2 regions of the Peribacillus sp. FSL R5-0717 genome follow, and region 2 is predicted to be linked to the other one. Evidence: riboswitches for the same ligand, from Rfam matches in the RefSeq annotation. Region 2 holds a riboswitch; the other holds the start of a gene.
The links. A riboswitch is a leader RNA that binds a small molecule or an ion and turns the genes downstream of it on or off. The one in region 2 is predicted to bind FMN.
Positions count from the first base shown of each region.

Region 1 (6,525 bases), 2.7 Mb from region 2:
GTTTTGACCAATTTAATTGATAATGCGATTCGTCATACTCCACCAGGCGGTAACATTGATGTCATTCAGAGGACAAGTGATCGAAGGGGACTGATCATTGATGTGAGGGACTCTGGATCTGGAATTCCCGAAGAGGATCTGCCTTTTGTATTCGAGAGGTTTTATAAAGCGGATAAAGCAAGGACCCGCGGCCGTTCGGGTACCGGATTGGGTTTGGCAATCGTAAAAAATATAATCAATGCCCATGATGGCTACATTTCGGTAAACAGTTTACCTAATAAAGGGACGACATTCAGTATCATTTTGCCTCGAATTATGGAAAACGCTGAATGAATGACAGGTGGATCGCCAGATAATCTTGTTTCATAAAGTACTGCGAAGACAAAGGCAATTGGATTTCTTTCCAACTTGTCTTTGTTTTTTTAGGACACAAAATAAGAAGTACCTGATATGTGGAAATTAACGGAATTTTATAATAAGATTAAAGCCGAAGTATGTAACTTTTGTTTAGGATTGACGACTATATTTATGAACGGATGTGGGGAAATGATGGATTCCGTTTTCCACGATCTTTATGAAAAATATCATCAGGAAATATATCAATTCATTTTTTATATGACTAAAAATCGAGAAACCGCCGAAGACCTTGTTCAGGAGGTCTATATCCGGGTGATGAAGGCCTATGAACGCTTCGAAGGAAAAAGCAGTGAAAAAACGTGGATGTATTCGATTGCCAGAAATGTGACGATTGATCACTTTCGGAAACAAAAAGGTTGGAAAGACAAAATCTTTCCTAATTTTGATTGGGATAGGCAATTGCTGAAAGATGAAGAGCCCATTCCCGAGGAAGTGGCTATCAAGAACGATGAAATCCAAGATATTTACCAATGCTTAAACCGGTGTACCACGAATCAAAGATCCGTGATCATTTTACGATATATTCAGGGATTGTCCATTACGGAAACTTCTGAAGTATTGAATTGGAGTGAAAGTAAGGTAAAAACGACCCAGCACCGAGCTTTAAAGGCCATTAAAAAGTTGATGGAAGATTTATCAGGAAAGGAGGGCCACCGCATTGAGGAGATCCCGTTGGAAAGAAAGCGAAATTGAAGACATGCTGCGCGAGCTTCCGACATTAAAAGATGACCGGACCAAGGCAGAGGTATATGCGAGAATACATGATAAAAAGAAAAAGATGAAGAAACACTGGATACCTATATTCGCGGGTGTTGCCTCCTTATTCTTAATGGTTGTTTTGGCATCATCGTTCATTATTGAAAAAAAAGGAACGACAAGTCGAGAAGACAGCGGCAGCAGTGGGAAATTATCTCTATCTGAAAGTAAGGAAATGTCAGATCTTGAACGGAAGGATTCAAGTAACCTAGAAAAGCCCTCAGAAGATAAACAGGAAGCTCAAGAGTTTTCGAGTAACCAAGCGAAAATCGAATCCAAAGACAAGTTTTCAGAAATGGAACCGCGAAAAGGGGAAAAGGAAAAAACATTTGAACAAGCGATCTACCAGGATGACCTTAAAAATGCCTCGATCATTACGATGGGTGTCCCGGATGATCAAATGAATTTCATCATTCCCATTTCAATTAAACTTAAACATCATGATGAAAGTGATACACTGAATCAGTTAGTTAATCAAATGTCCGATATTGATGAAGCGCAATATGGGCTATCTGACTATTTTCCGCTTGACATAAAGATTAGCCAAGGAAACGATATAAACACTGCCCATATCGATTTTCCAGAAAAAAGCCGACTGTTGGCTGAAGATACACTTTTTCTCCATTCGATGGAAGAAACGCTTTCCTATAACAATATAGAGAAAATGACATTTTCCACAGAAGGTAAGCAAGGTGCCAGGTTTGCGCATGCGGGATATTTAAAGGAGGTGGATATACCTCATCAAAAAAAACGCACATACCTTCTTTATCAAAGGGATGAGTCCTCTCCAAGTTTCCTTGTTCCAAGCAATATGGGTTATCGGGACTTTGAGGAGGCGCTTCAAGCCGGAAAAGGGGAGGCGGACATCGAGGGAATTTCACCTGCAATCCCCCATGACCTGAAATGGGAAAGGATAAGCTCTAATGGAGATCTTGTGACCATTCACCTATCAGATCAAGCCGTTATTGAAAATAGTGAGGAAACCCTTCAAGCTTTAGAAGCCATACTCTTCATAGCTAAGGATTTTGGTTTTGAAAAAGTGAAGTTTGAAAATGCTCCTATTGAAGAGGTGGGAAAGCTGAATTTAACTGAAGACATAATGGTGCCCGAAGCACCGAACCAAGTGAATTGAATGCATTATAAGAAGAAAAAAGTGCCCGCGCTGCGGGCACTTTTTTCTTCTTATAATGAAATACGGGCCAAGAAAGTAATTTCTTCTGTTTCCATTAAAAACTGTTTCATGTTGTCTTCTAATGGTAAATCGAAGCTCAAAACCATGATGGCTTCACCGCCAGCTTCTTTTCGGCCAACCTGCATGGTGGCGATATTCACTCCGTGATCACCCAGGACCTTACCTACGTTACCGATTACACCGGGTTTATCGGTATGCTGGATATAAAGTAAATTCGATTCTGGGTGAAAGTCGATTTTGAAACCATTCAAACTTACAATTCGAGAACCGTAATTTTCGATATAGGTCCCACTTATTGTTAATTCTCGGTTGTCACCTTTTACTTTAAGGCTGATCAAATTCGAGTAACCTAAAGAGTCCGTAGAGATTTTTTCACCAATGGTTATGCCACGCTCTTTTGCGATCAACAAGGCATTCACTTCATTGACTGATGCATCGACTCTTGATCTTAAAAAGCCGGAGATTAAACTTTTTGTAAGAATCGCGGTATCGAAATCCAAAGATTCTCCTGCATATGTAACGGAGATTTCCTGAATTCCTTCATTCATGCACTGGGAAGCAATTGATCCCATTTGCTGAACAAGTTGATGGAATGGCTGTACCTTTTCAAACACTTCTTTAGATATGGCTGGAAGGTTGATTGAACTTGAGACCGGGTTTCCTTCGAAATAGGTCAAAACTTCTTGGGCAACCTGTACGGCGACATTTAATTGGGCTTCTTTCGTGGAAGCGCCTAGATGCGGTGTAGCAATGACGCTGTCCAGTTCCAGCAGTTTATGGCCAAGTGGAGGTTCTTCGACGAAAACGTCCAGTGCCGCCCCTGCAACATGCCCTTGAACTAACATTTCATATAAATCATCTTCGTCTAGAATTCCACCACGGGCGCAGTTCAGTACATAAACCCCTTTTTTACAGGTAATCAGTTTTTCTTTATTAATTAATCCTCTAGTTTCATTCGTTAGTGGTGTATGAACAGTAATGATGTCTGCTTTAGGAAGCAATTCATCCAAGGGCAGGGCCGTTACGGACATTTTCTTTGCACGATCTACAGTCAGGAACGGGTCATAGACAATGACATCCATGCCAAACACTTTAGCACGTTTGGCAATTTCCCCTCCGATGCGCCCAAAGCCAACTATGCCTAATGTTTTTCCACGAAGTTCAGTTCCCGTATAGGAGGAACGTTTCCACTCTCCATTTTTCAATGAAGCATAAGCTTGCGGAATGTGGCGCATTAATGAAGCCATCATCGCGAATGTATGTTCAGCTGTTGAAATGGTGTTGCCGTCAGGTGCATTAACCACGACAATCCCGCGTTTTGTCGCTGCGGGGATGTCTATGTTATCAACACCGACACCAGCGCGTGCTATAATTTTCAACTGCGGCATACGGTTCATTAAATCTTCCGAAACCTTTGTTGCACTTCTCACAAGAATTGCATCGATCTGATCAAGTTCGTTTGCAGCTTCCTCTACGGTCTTCTGAATGAGCTGAATATTGGATGCCTCTGAAAGCGGTCCGAGTCCTTCTGGTTTAATGGCGTCTGCTACTAAAATCCGATACACGTCTAAACACCTTCCTAAGGAAAAAGTTATCTTAAATTTCAGTTAATTTTACAATTGAAATGCTGATAATGTCAATTTGGCATATCTGAATGAAAGCGCTTAAATAAATGATTTTCAACTGATCATCCGTTTAAGGTGGCGATATAAATAGCTTCGCTCCTTTTGCGAAAAATTTTCGAATTGCCATATTGTAAATCCGCTGTTTGTTTTAAGTCGTTCACTGCGACAATCGATATTCATCCTACATGCATCAAATGAGAAAAAATGCTATCAAAAAAAAAGTATTTCAGATATAATGGGAAGTATAAAAAATTTTATAGGTCTATCTTCGGGGCGGGGCGCAATTCCCCACCGGCGGTGATGAAGGAATTTCTACTTCTAAGCCCGCGAGCCTTATAAGGCAGGATTTGGTGTGATTCCAAAGCCGACAGTATAGTCTGGATGGGAGAAGATGGAGGTTCCTTAGTGCGTTTCAACATTTATTTGCTGAACGTTTGTTTGATGTAACCTTTAATTTATCCCTTTAATTCCATTGGAATTAAAGGGTTTTTATTGAACATCAACATATTTTGGAATCCTAACCTCTTTTTCAGGTAGATCGGAAAAGAAGGAGAGAGAACTATGAAAAAGAACAAAGTGAAAAAAATGGTCTCACTTGCCATGATGGGAAGCATTTCGTATTTATTGATGCTTTTAAATTTCCCGTTTCCAGGATTCCCGCCTTTTCTCAATGTTGATTTTAGCGACATACCAGCACTGATGGCGGCATTGATTTTCGGTCCGATGGCTGGAATTCTAGTCGAGTTCATTAAAAACCTATTGGATTTAGTCATGACAGGGACCCTGACAGCTGTGCCTGTGGGGCATATCGCTAACTTTATAGCCGGAATACTGTTTGTCTTGCCGACTTATTATGTATTTCAGAAAATCAATTCAAAAAAAGGAATGACGTTCGCCTTACTTGCGGGAACAGTTTCCATGGCAGTATTCATGAGCGTATTAAACTATTTTGTCTTTTTACCGGCTTATACCTTCTTTATGGGATGGGATGCCATGTCGGCGCCCGAGTCAAGAAAGTTCGTTACGATGGCAATCTTGCCTTTCAACGTGATTAAAGGCGTGCTCATCACATCTGTATTCATGTTGCTGTTCATTAAATTACAGACATGGATCAATAAGCAAACATTATATAAAAATGCTTAACGGCATTGACGATAGATATGAAAAAACAACCGGATATCCATATCCGGTTGTTTTTTTTATGCCTGTTTTTTGGTATGTGCATTGGCCAAAAGAAAAAGCCATTCTCGATTGAAAATGGCTTGTACCTTTATTCGAATTTTAGTGCATCTCCGTCAAATGCCTCGTCAGCAACTTTGATGGAATCCGTTGGGCATCCTTCAAATGCATCCATCATGTCGTCTATAAGTACATCAGGAATTTCAACGATACCCTCGTTATCGTCAAGGGTAACAAATGCGATCCCTTCGTCATCATAATCATATATATCCGGTGCCGCTGCTCCGCAAGCTCCACAAGCTATGCATGTTTCTTTATCCACAATAGTAAATTTAGCCATGAATATAACCCCTCCTAAGTTGATTAACAACTGATAATCTTTTTATTTCAGATTATTATCTCTTTCTTATTGTAAGACCGAATGCCAAACTTTTCAATAGAAATTGTATTGATAATAACTATCATGTAGCTGAATGTCAACGAAATACATCGAAAAAATTAATTTGGTCCTTTCCATGTTTCGTCATTTAGTCACATAATTTCCGTTGTATTCATCAATAATAACGGCGGTTTTTGCAGATTTTTGTTACAATGGGTTTATTGGTTAAATGAAACAAGGATGTGAGTCCCATGAATAATTATCTACAGGCCATCATTCTATATGCGATAAAAAAATTTCAAGGTGAGCGCTCCATTTATGCTATATACCATATGCTGCAGGGTAAGAAATCGTCACAAACCATCCAAGATGCCCATTTATTCGGGTTAACGGATATTTTTGGGACAATACCTCGATTTACCCGTCAGCAATTAAATCAAAACATTGAACATTCACTTAAGCATGACTTAATTAATTTAACGGATAAACCAGATGCATATGAAATTAGTTTGCAAGGTGAACGAATGTTGGACGATTACTTTAAAAATAATCCTTTTCCGGAGTATTTAAATGGTTGGAAGTATCATAATATCACCCCTGTTTTCTGGGGAAGGTTAAATTTACTCATTCAAACCATATCCCATATTGTCCACAATGAAAGACGTTTTTATCCGATACAACGAAATCCCAAAATTCAATTCTTCGTAAAGGAATTTTTACATGCCAATCGTCAGGATCGAGCGTTGATTGCCCAACATTTATATGATGAACTGGTATCCCTTTTAGAAAATCAAAGTGATATGAAACGAGACATTTTCATTTTGAGATTGACCGGGATAAACAGGATTGGTCTAACGTTTGAACAGATTGCCAAAAGGAAAAATACGGAAGAAGAGTATGTTCGCTATACATTCCTTGACTCATTGCATCAAATGCTTGCAGAAATGGAAACGGGTGGTGATTACCCTCTCTTATCC
Region 1 is NZ_JBBOOF010000001.1:533,467-539,991, reverse strand. It holds gene NYE65_RS02615 (ATP-binding protein) at 1-333, shown strand, start outside; gene sigX (RNA polymerase sigma factor SigX) at 550-1,110, shown strand; gene NYE65_RS02605 (hypothetical protein) at 1,076-2,305, shown strand; gene serA (phosphoglycerate dehydrogenase) at 2,356-3,930, opposite strand; FMN riboswitch at 4,251-4,387, shown strand; gene NYE65_RS02595 (ECF transporter S component) at 4,552-5,133, shown strand; gene NYE65_RS02590 (ferredoxin) at 5,261-5,509, opposite strand; gene NYE65_RS02585 (helix-turn-helix domain-containing protein) at 5,800-6,525, shown strand, end outside.
Region 1: another riboswitch for FMN. It lies ahead of NYE65_RS02595 (ECF transporter S component); the one in region 2 lies ahead of ribE (riboflavin synthase).

Region 2 (11,500 bases):
AAGAGCAGCATTAGCTAATCGATCAATGGCTAACTTTACGAACTTTAAAGAATTGCCAGATGGTTGAAGAAAGTTGACTCAATCAGACCACGATCCGGCACATCAAAAAAAAGCCGCAGGAATGTTATTCCCCGCGGCTTCCTTATGTGAAATCACTGTTCAATCAATTTTCCAAGGTTGGCCATTTCAATTGCACTAACGGCCGCTTCATAGCCTTTATTACCTGATTTTGTTCCAGCACGTTCAATGGCTTGTTCAATATTCTCAGTTGTCAGCAAACCGAAGATAACCGGTACACCTGTTTCCAAAGAAACGGAAGCCATGCCTTTAGCTGCTTCATTGCAGACATAATCATAATGTGAAGTAGCACCCCTGATTACCGTTCCAAGACCGATTACCGCATCATATTTACCTGTATTCACAAGTTTCTTAGCAATTAACGGAAGTTCAAAAGCACCCGGGACCCACGCGATGTCAACGTCATTCTCATCAACGCCATGACGCTTAAGGCCATCCATTGCCCCTCCTAAAAGCTTGCTTGTGATAAACTCATTAAATCTTCCTACCACGATTCCTACTTTCAATCCTGATCCGATTAATTGTGCTTCAATAGTTTTCCCCATGTCCAATTCCTCCTAATTTTTAAAAACAATAATTTTTTTCATGTTAAGATTTCATTCCTAAAAATCCTTCAAGCTTTCGGGATGTTCAGTTCAAGTTCCTGTTTCCCGATTGGATCATTATGTTGAAGATACCGAATCAAATCGGCTATCGTAATGAACTTCAGGTTGAATTTATCAGCGATGACTTCTAAATCGGATACGCGGGCCATCGATCCATCTTCATTCATGATCTCACAAATTACACCGGCTGGAGCGGCACCGCATAACTTCGCCAAGTCCACCGATGCCTCCGTATGTCCTGCCCTTCTTAATACGCCGCCTTCTTTAGCGACTATCGGAAAAGTGTGACCTGGCCTTTGGAAATCTTCAGCGACCGAATCTTCATTAAGAAGCTCAAGGATGGTCAAGGACCGTTCAAAAGCACTGATTCCTGTAGAGGTGCTTTTATGATCGACACTTACCGTAAAAGCAGTGCCATGATGATCGGTATTTTCGCCTACCATAGGATGCAGTTTCAATTTTGCTGCAAGTTGTTCAGTGATGGTCGTACAAATCAAACCACGTCCATGAGTCGCCATGAAATTAATCGCTTCCGGTGTCGCCTTTTCGGCCAACACTACAAAATCCCCTTCATTTTCACGATCTTCATCATCGGACACGATTACTACCTTGCCAGCCTTCAAATCTTCTATTGCTTCTTCTATTGTATGGAACATCATTACACCGCCCTTTTATTAGAATCCATGCTCTGCCAAAAACTCTAAATTCAGTCCTGGTTTTGGATTACCATTTTTCATTTGATGTATTATATATTTCCCAATCATGTCGTTTTCGATGTTAACGATATCGCCAGCCGCTTTTTGTCCCAATATGGTGTCCTGATGAGTCAATGGAATCAATGATACCGTCAAAAGGTTCCTTTCGATCCCAAATATCGTCAAGCTTGTTCCATCAATGGCCACGGAACCTTTTGGAATGCAAAAGGCACTAAGCCCTTCTTCCAGTTGGATTACATAATATACGGCATTTTCTTTCCGTTCTTTTTTTATGATCGTTCCGGTTCCGTCGATATGACCTGAAACAAAATGACCGCCAAATCTTCCCTGTGCACTCATGGCTCGTTCGAGATTAACAGGTGATCCCAATTTTAACGTCCGGATCGAGGAAGCTTTGACCGTTTCCGGCATCACGTCGACCGTAAATAAACTTTTCGTGAAGGACGTTACCGTTAAGCAGACCCCGTTGACTGAAATACTATCCCCCAGATGCACATCTTCAAGGATTTTTTCAGAACGAATCGATAACTCCATACTGCTTTTTCCTTTTTTCAAGGAATGTACGGTACCGATATCCTCAATGATTCCCGTAAACATGTTTTTCCCCCTTTTATAAAATATAAAAAACCCCTTAGGATGGCCTAAGGGGTTAGCAGGAGAAATGAGTGAAAAAAATTGTATACCTAAAAAGCCTAATATTTTCATTTTCGAAAAATTAGGCGTACGTATACACTTGGGTTCCACACGTCCTTCTCCCATCCAGACTGTACTGTCGGCTTTGGAATCTCACCAAATCCTGCCTTTTAACAGGCTCGCGGGCTTAGAATTTCTTCATCACCGCCGGTTGGGATTTTCACCCGACCCCGAAGGACTAAAATAATATGAATCTTTGAATATTTTATCACCATAAAGTGAAGATGTAAAATTTCTAACCTTAAATGGTTCAATTGTTACAGGAACTTCCTACTTTTTTATAAAAATGGTCCCTCATTAACCCCGATGTGCTCCAAAAAGGTTAGGCAGGCTAAATATGTGGAATAGGATTAGAGAATCACACTTCATATAAGGAGGAAGACCATGCTTATTTCCATCATCAACCTGATTTTCTATCTGTTCGTCGTCACGATGAATTTTTTAGCCAATTTCCTGCCATTGAACGGCCAGACATCAGGAGAGATTTCCGATAAACTTCATGTCGTTTTCACTCCTGCCGGATATGTATTTTCCATATGGGGCTTAATCTATTTCCTGCTCGCCATCTGGGTATTCAGGCAGTTTTTAAGTAAACATCAAAACAGCCCTGCTTATAAGGCATCCTTCCCTTGGTTCGCTTTAAGCTGTGTCTTGAATGGCGCTTGGCTTTTGGCTTGGCACTATGAGCACTTTTTGTTATCCGTATTCATCATCATTGCTTTGTTGGTTACTTTAATGGTCATTTATACAAGCATAAAAAAAGTGGGACACACTACTTTTGACCTATTTCCATTCTCCGTTTATACAGGCTGGGTAAGTGTCGCAACTATAGCTGACATTTCTTATTACCTAACCTATATCAGATGGGACGGTTTTGGGGTTTCCGAATCAACCTGGACGATCGTCCTGCTGATTGCAGCAACAATCCTGGCTTTTGTCTTCGCAGGTAAAAACCGGGATTGGTGCTATCCTCTCGTATTCGTTTGGGCGTTCATAGGCATCGGGATACGATATAGCTCCGCCTATCCTGTAATCACGGACATTTCTTATATCCTCGCTGCCATCACTTTTATCATATCCATAACCATTTTCATAAAAAGTAGAAGGAATATGGTAGCCTAAAATGCTTGCTGAAGATCTTGCCATACATCCTGCCAAGCTTCTAGACCAACAGAGAGACGGACCAGCTGGTCACTGATGCCCATTTGTTCCCTTGAAGCTTCAGGAACGGCAGAGTGCGTCATGGTAGCGGGATGCTGGATCAATGTTTCGGCATCCCCAAGACTTACGGCAATTTTAATTAGATTCAATTTATTGAGGAATTCCTGCGCATCCTGTTTTGTGCCATGCAATTCGAAAGAGATAAGGCCGCCGCCATGTTTCATCTGTTTTTGCATGATATAATGATCCGGGGAAGCTTCATCACCTGGATAATATACCTTTTTCACCTTTGGATGTTTCTTAAGTTCATGAAAGATTTCCATTGCATTGGCCGAATGACGGTCCATCCTGACGGGCAAGGTCTTTAACCCCCGCAATAGTAACCAGGCATCGAAAGGTGAAATGATTCCACCGATATCCTTTTGTGTAGTCCCTGCTACCTGATTCATGAATTCCTTCTTACCGACGACAAGTCCCGCAACGACATCCCCATGCCCGCAAAGATATTTCGTAGCGCTATGAAGGGCGATATCACAGCCATACTCAAGCGGTCTCTGTAGGTATGGCGTCGAAAACGTATTATCGACTACGACCGTCACATTATATTCCTTCGCAACTTTCACCACCATCTGTAAGTCAATCATTTTCATCGTCGGATTGATCGGGGTTTCTACATAGATGCAGGTCGTTTCCGGCCGGATCATTTTCCTAACCTGTTCTTCAGTATCCATTTCACAAAAATCATGAGTGATCCGGTATTTATTTTTCATTAGCTGCAGAAGGCCAAATGTACAACCATATACCCCCTGTGAGCAGAGGATGTGATCATCTGTTTTAGTTAACGCAAAAAGTACTGCTGAAACGGCAGCCATGCCTGAACCGAAAGCAAGGCCAGCTTCCCCGCCTTCCAGTGCGGCAATCTTTTCCTCAAGCACCTGTACTGTTGGATTTCCAAGGCGAGAATAAATATATCCATCTTCGATACCGGCAAAACGCCTCTCCCCTTGCTCGGCATTTTCGAAAGTGAATGTTGAGGTTTGGAATAAAGGTGTTGCCAAGCTTCCCAAATGCTTCTTCGAGTCATATCCTTCATGGATGACTGCCGTTTCAAATTGTTTATACTTTCTTGTCATACCGTCTCCTCCTAACCTATGTCTATTGCTATCATATGTCAAAAACCCATATAAAGGAAGCGTTTTCATTCATGATTATCACCCATAAATGAACCCTGAATTTAGTAAAAATAAGCTTCATTCTGTTCAGTTCGATCCTGCAAATTGAGCACCTCTTTTAATTTTTTCTAACGTGAATTCCAAAAAAAGGGACAGCCGCCATGGCCGTCCCTTTTTTACGAATCATTCATCGACTACGATGTTTCCACCATAGAAGGTTACTCTCGTTAATGGTAACTCCAGTTCACGAGCCATTTTTTTCAACTCTCGCTCTTCTCTTTCCGTTACGATTGAAATGACCGTGCCATCTGCACCTGCACGCCCAGTTCTCCCGGATCTATGGATATATTGTTCGATATTGTCAGCCATATCAATATGAACGACCGCAGTAAGGCCTTTAATATCGAGCCCCCTTGCCGCTACATCCGTTGCTATCAGCATCGGGGATTTTCCGGAACGAAGCTTGCGCAGTGCTTTCTCCCTGTCGACTTTATTGGATTCACCGTGAAGCACGCCCATTTCAATACCTTTATAACTCAGCTTTTCATGTAAGACGCTAAGCTCCGCAATATCATTCAGGAAGGCAAGTGCCTTCACATCTTTAAGTCTTGTGATTTTCTCGAGAATCTTGGACTTTTCCCGTCTCTCAACCACAAAGTATAGATGGTCCACCTTGGATTCCATTTTTTCATTTTTATCGACCTTAATCATTTCGGGTTCATTCATGAATCCCCTGGCCGCTTTTTCCGTTTCCTCTGGCAGGGTTGCTGAAAACACCATGATTTGCCGATCCTTTAGTGTTGTTTTGATAATATTATTGATCGTTCCCATATGCTCTGGAATGATCAATTGGTCACCTTCATCAAGTACTATCGTCTTAACTTCATGCATCTTCAGTTTCTTTTGGGCAATCAATTCGTAAATCCGCCCCGGTGTTCCAGCAATCACTTGTGGACGCTTCTTCAGTTTGTCCAACTGCCTTTTCACATTAGCACCGCCGATGAATGCTGCACCCATTATGCCGCTTCCCTCTGACCAAATGCGAATTTCTTCATTGATCTGCATGACCAGTTCTCGTGATGATGCCAGAATCAAAGCTTGGGGCGATTTTTTTTCAGGATCAATCTTTTCCAGCAATGGCAGTAAATATGCCAATGTTTTTCCTGTACCTGTCGGTGATTCGGCCATGATATCCTTTCCCTCGACAATCACGGGAATCGCTTTCGTTTGTATCGGGGTAAGTTGTCCGAATCCGGACTTTTTCCAGGCTTCTTGTATATATGGTTTTCTATCGTTTATTAATGCAGGTAATTCGCTCATATCGTTCTCCTTTAATATAAAACTTTTCCTATCTTTCATAGTACCATTTATTCTTGTCCAGTAGCCAACGGAATACGAATTGTAACCGTCGTCCCTTTGTTTATCTCACTTTCAAAATCCATTTCCCCCTGAAGGCGATGAACGATTTTCCGGCAAATTGCAAGCCCGATCCCTGAACCTTTTTCCTTCGTCGAGTAAAAAGGCTCACCAATCCGTTCAAGGCGCTCGGGTCCCATTCCCATGCCATTGTCACTCACGCTGACTACAGCATGTCCATCGATGATTTGCAGCGATATATCAATTTCCCCATTATCTTCGATCGCTTCAATGCTATTCTTGACGATATTGATTACCAACTGTTTAAGTTCAATTGAATCAGCCATAATATAAATCGGTTCGGCGGTTTTAATCCTTAGCCCCATTTCGATATTATTCAAATTCGTTTCTGCTTTCATCAACGTGAATACCTGTTGTAAACTGTCGGCAAGATCGGTCCTACAGAATGCGACATCCTGTTTCTTCCCGAGAACCAAAAGTTCACTTGAGATAATATTAATTCGGTCAATTTCCTTCAACATGATATCAGAATGCAGCGGGTTCACTTCCTGGGTCATATCCATTAACTGTACGAATCCTTTTAAAGATGTCAGCGGATTCCTTATCTCATGTGCGACGGCTGCAGCCAGATGTCCGATAACAGATAGCTTTTCAGACATGATCATCAATTCCTCTTCGCGCCGCAATTCGGTGATATCCCTTACGATAGCATATACTCCAAGCATTTCCGAGTGGACGATGATCGGTAAAAAAGTTACACGGATTATCCGTTGTTCATCACTGCTATTCTGAATGGTCGTTTCGAATTTTACAGCCTCCCCTTGAAGGGACTGTAGAAAGAATTCAGCTACTTTATCACTTTCATTCCAGTTGATGAGATGATTCGCATTCTTGCCTTTCAAATTGTCACTATGATGACCTAACAGTTTTTCTGCTTCCGGGTTTATCGAAACGACATTTCCTTCGAGATTCAGCTCAAGGACACAATCCGGGTTATGCTTGAACAGCGACCGATACTGTTCATCCTTCAGAATGAATTCCTGTTGGGACCTCAGCATTTTCCCCGTCCAATACCTGATTATGAAGTACAGGAAAAGTCCGGTTATGAATATGAACATCCACCCTTTGGAATGTTGAAACATTGCATATATCCGAACATCTGACCTTGCCTGCGTCATAGAGATATAATCCGTAATGATAATCCATAAGACCCCAATGAATATATATATAAAAGCCACTTTACATGCAATTTTATGAGATTGGTTCATATTTTTTCCTTTGTATTGTTTTTTGGTTTATTATTCCCAAATCACTCAAAAAAAGCCCTCATGTTTTCAACATAAGGACTCTATCGATATTGTAACATATATATAGTAATCATTGTTTTATATCGTTAAAAAATCCAGCAGCATTACTACTGGATTTTCAATAAATCAAGAGAGGTCTTTAATGGCTTGATTGAATTCTTCTTCGATATCTTTTGTAGGCTTGGCCGATAGTAAGCTGAAAACGACCACCGCTATTGAACCAGCGATGAAACCAGGAATGATTTCGTATATTTCAGCAAACCTATCGATCATATCCCAGACGATCACGGTTGCCGTACCGACAATCATTCCCGCCAAGGCTCCCCATTTCGTCATCCGTTTCCAGTACAGGCTTAACAAAATGACAGGACCGAATGCCGCTCCAAAACCAGCCCATGCATAACCAACCAATTTAAGGATTGTACCGCTTGGATTAAAAGCCAATAATAGGGCAATGGCAGATATCGCCAATACGCCAAACCGACCTACCAGCACTAATTCCTTATCAGATGCGTTCGGCCGAATGAACTGCTTATAGAAATCATCTGTCAGAGCACTTGCCGATACTAACAGCTGTGATGCAATCGTACTCATGACCGCTGCTAAAATCGCAGCCAACAAGAAGCCAGTAATTAAAGATGGAAACAGTTCTTTAGCTAATATGATGAAGACGGACTCAGCATTCCTATCCCCTAAAGGACTATTTGTCAGGTTAAAATATGCTATCCCCACCAATCCGGTGAACATCGCTCCTACAATAGCAAAAATCATCCATCCCATGCCGATTCGCCGTGCACTTTTCAATTCTTTAACAGATGAGACCGCCATGAAGCGGACGATTATATGAGGCTGCCCGAAATAACCAAGCCCCCATGCCAGAAGAGATATGATGCCAATGGTTGATGTTCCCTCAAAAACATGCAATAAATTCGGGTTAATCGATTTTATTTCATTGAAGGTAGGATCCCAGCCCCCAATATTTACAATCGTGACAACTGGTACTAGAATTAAGGCAATGAACATGATTGTACCTTGTACGAAGTCCGTCCAGCTGACAGCCAGGAATCCGCCAAATAATGTATAAAGAATAACAACGCTTGCCGTCAGCCAGATACCCCACCGGTAATCTAAATTGAAAGCCGTACGGAAAAGCTCACCGCCTGCCACCATGCCTGAAGAGGTATAAAAGGTGAAGAAAATTAAAATGACCGATGCTGATACCACTTTTAAGACGCGGGAGCCATCTTTAAACCGATTTCCCAAAAAGTCGGGAATCGTAATCGAATTGCCGGCAATTTCCGTATATGTCCGAAGCCTTGGTGCCACAAATAACCAGTTTAAATAAGAGCCTGCACACAGGCCGATGACAATCCAGCCAGCACTCAACCCACTAATGTACATCGCACCAGGAAGACCCATCAACAGCCAGCCACTCATATCGGAAGCCCCTGCACTCAATGCCGTTACAGCCGGCCCCAAGTTCCGGCCGCCAAGCATGTAATCGGTTAAGTTAGCCGTTTTCCGATAGGCCAAATAACCAATTAAAAGCATACCTGCCATGTATATTGCAATTGATATTATAATTCCATATTCCAAAAATGAATCCTCCTATTTATAGGTTAATTTTCATCTTGTAAGCTTATCAGAAAAAAAAACATATGTTAAGAAGTTCTTGCACCTTTCAACGATTTCACTTTCAATATAAGTAAGAAAATTCGTTTTATTAGAATAAATCATTTAGGAGGAATACGCCATGCAATCCTATATCAATCAGCCAGATGGAGTCTTTCCCTCTGTTTGTTCTCTCGACTGTCCTGATCAATGCGGTTTACTGCTGCACAAAAAAGATGGGAAAATCATTAAAGTTCAAGGAGACCCTGATCATCCAGTCACAAAAGGGAATATTTGCAACAAAGTCCGCAACATGACTGCCCGCCTATATGACCCCAATCGCTTAAAACAGCCCTTAAAGCGCATCGGTCCGAAAGGAAAAGGGAATTTCGTTCCAATCAGCTGGGAAGAGGCCATTGACACAATCACTTCCAAATGGAAAGACTTGATCGAAATGCACGGACCGGAAAGCATACTTCCTTACAGCTTTTACGGAAACATGGGCAACCTCAGCGCCGAGGGGATGGATCGCCGCTTTTTCCACAAACTCGGCGCAAGCATGCTCGAGCGTTCCATCTGTAATGCGGCAGGCTCAGTCGGATACAGCTATACAATGGGTGGTTCATTCGGCATCGATCCAGAAGAAACAATCCATACGAAGCTATTCATCATGTGGGGCATCAACGCTGTGAGCACAAATATGCACCAAGTGACGCTTGCCCAGCAAGCCCGAAAAAACGGGGCCAAAGTAGTTGTCATTGACGTTCATAAAAACCAAACTGGCAAGTGGGCAGATTGGTTCATTCCGATTCTGCCTGGCACCGATAGTGCACTTGCCCTCGGATTAATGCATATTCTTTATGCCGAGAATCTAGTCGACCAGCCCTTTCTCGATGAATACACAGTGGGTGCTGCTGAATTGCGCGAACATGTCCGCCAATATGACCCTGCGACCGTCTCCGCGATAACTGGCGTTCCCATTGATGACTTATATGAACTTGCCAGGATGTATGGCACCACAAGCCCATCATTCGTTCGGATAGGCAATGGCCTGCAGCACCATGACAATGGAGGCATGGCGGTACGTACCATTGCCTGCCTGCCTGCCCTTACCGGCCAATGGATGGAGGAAGGCGGCGGAGCCATCAAAGGGAATTCAGGATATCTGGCCTTTAATATAAATGCCTTAAGACGTCCTGATTTATTGCGAAATAAAGCTACCCGGACCATTAATATGAACCAAATCGGCCAAGCTCTTATGGAAAAAGAAAACCCGATTCGCTCTATGTTTGTATACGGCTCCAACCCAGCACTTGTCGCTCCGAATGCAAATAAGGTGCAGGAAGGTCTAATGCAGGAAGATCTATTCACAGTGGTACATGATCTATTCTTAACCGAAACGGCCATGTTTGCCGACCTCGTCCTTCCTGCCACGTCATCTTATGAAACGGAGGATTTTTATAATTCATATTGGCATAATTACGTCCAAATACAAAAACCTGTAGTCGAAAAATATGGCGAATCGAAATCGAATGTTGAATTGTTCAAACTGTTGGCTGCTGGAATGGGATTTGGGGAACAAGCATTTGGAGATTCAGAGGAAGATATGATACGGCAGGCTCTGGATTTTCCCGACAACCCGCATTTGGAAGGCATCACCTATGACTCCCTTTCAAGGAATCAATTTGTCAAAGCCAAAATGCAGCCGATTTTCCCAGGCAAACTCCCGACACCAAGCGGTAAAATCGAACTTTATTCCGAACGGATGAAGCGGGATGGATTCGAGCCATTGCCCACATATACGCCTATCATAAAAGACAGCGACCTGCCATTTTTATTCATTCCGGCACCTAATCACAATTTCTTGAATTCAACCTTTTCTAATAATGCCAAACATATCTCCATGGAAAAGGAACCGAAACTGCACATGAATGCCGCTGATGCCAAAACAATGGGGATAGCCGCCGGAGATATGGTTAGAATCTGGAACGGTCGCGGTGAATGCTTGCTTACCGCTGCTCCCGGTGAAAATGTGTTACCAGGCGTTCTTGTCAGCCAAGGCTTGTGGCAGAATACGCCCGAAACAAAGCAACACATCAATTCCCTTACCCCAGATCGCCTCGCGGATATGGGTAATGGCGCCGTTTTCTTTTCAGGACGGGTTGATCTTGAAAAAGTCCAACAATAGTAAAGAAATGTTTAGCAATCTTTAACATATCTGTGATTTTCGGATTATATCTGCGATTCTCGGATTATATCTCCGTTTTCAGATTTTTATCTCCGATTCCGGATTATATAACTGCGGTTCTAGAATTATATCTGTGATTTTCGGATGATATATCTGCGATTCTCGGATTATATCTGCGATTCTCGGATTATATCTGCGATTCTCGGATTATATCTGCGATTCTCGGATTATATCTGCGATTCTCGGATTATATCTGCGATTCCATAGAAAAAAGGCTGTTCCACAAGGAACAGCCTTTTTTCGTCAAGCTATTTACTCTGCATCAAACCAGCCTGTTGGCTGGATATCCAAGTTATTATTGATTTGCTTCACTTCAGTGTAAGCTTCGTAACCGAAAGTTCCCAGTTCGCGTCCATTTCCACTTTGCTTGAACCCTCCCCAAGGAGCTTCGTTATAAGTCGGATGATATGAGTTTATCCACGTGATGCCGGCACGCACTTTTTTAATGACACGGTACGCTTTTGAGATATCATTCGTGAACACCGCTCCCGCTAAACCATATTTCGTATCATTGGCAAGTCGAAGAGCTTCC
Region 2 is NZ_JBBOOF010000001.1:3,211,669-3,223,168, reverse strand. It holds gene ribH (6,7-dimethyl-8-ribityllumazine synthase) at 153-623, opposite strand; partial or broken gene ribB (3,4-dihydroxy-2-butanone-4-phosphate synthase) at 701-1,339, opposite strand; gene ribE (riboflavin synthase) at 1,358-1,996, opposite strand; FMN riboswitch at 2,143-2,274, opposite strand; gene NYE65_RS15620 (TspO/MBR family protein) at 2,477-3,214, shown strand; gene megL (methionine gamma-lyase) at 3,211-4,386, opposite strand; gene NYE65_RS15610 (DEAD/DEAH box helicase) at 4,609-5,745, opposite strand; gene NYE65_RS15605 (ATP-binding protein) at 5,793-6,860, opposite strand; gene putP (sodium/proline symporter PutP) at 7,236-8,705, opposite strand; gene NYE65_RS15595 (molybdopterin oxidoreductase family protein) at 8,863-10,908, shown strand; gene NYE65_RS15590 (aldehyde dehydrogenase family protein) at 11,221-11,500, opposite strand, start outside.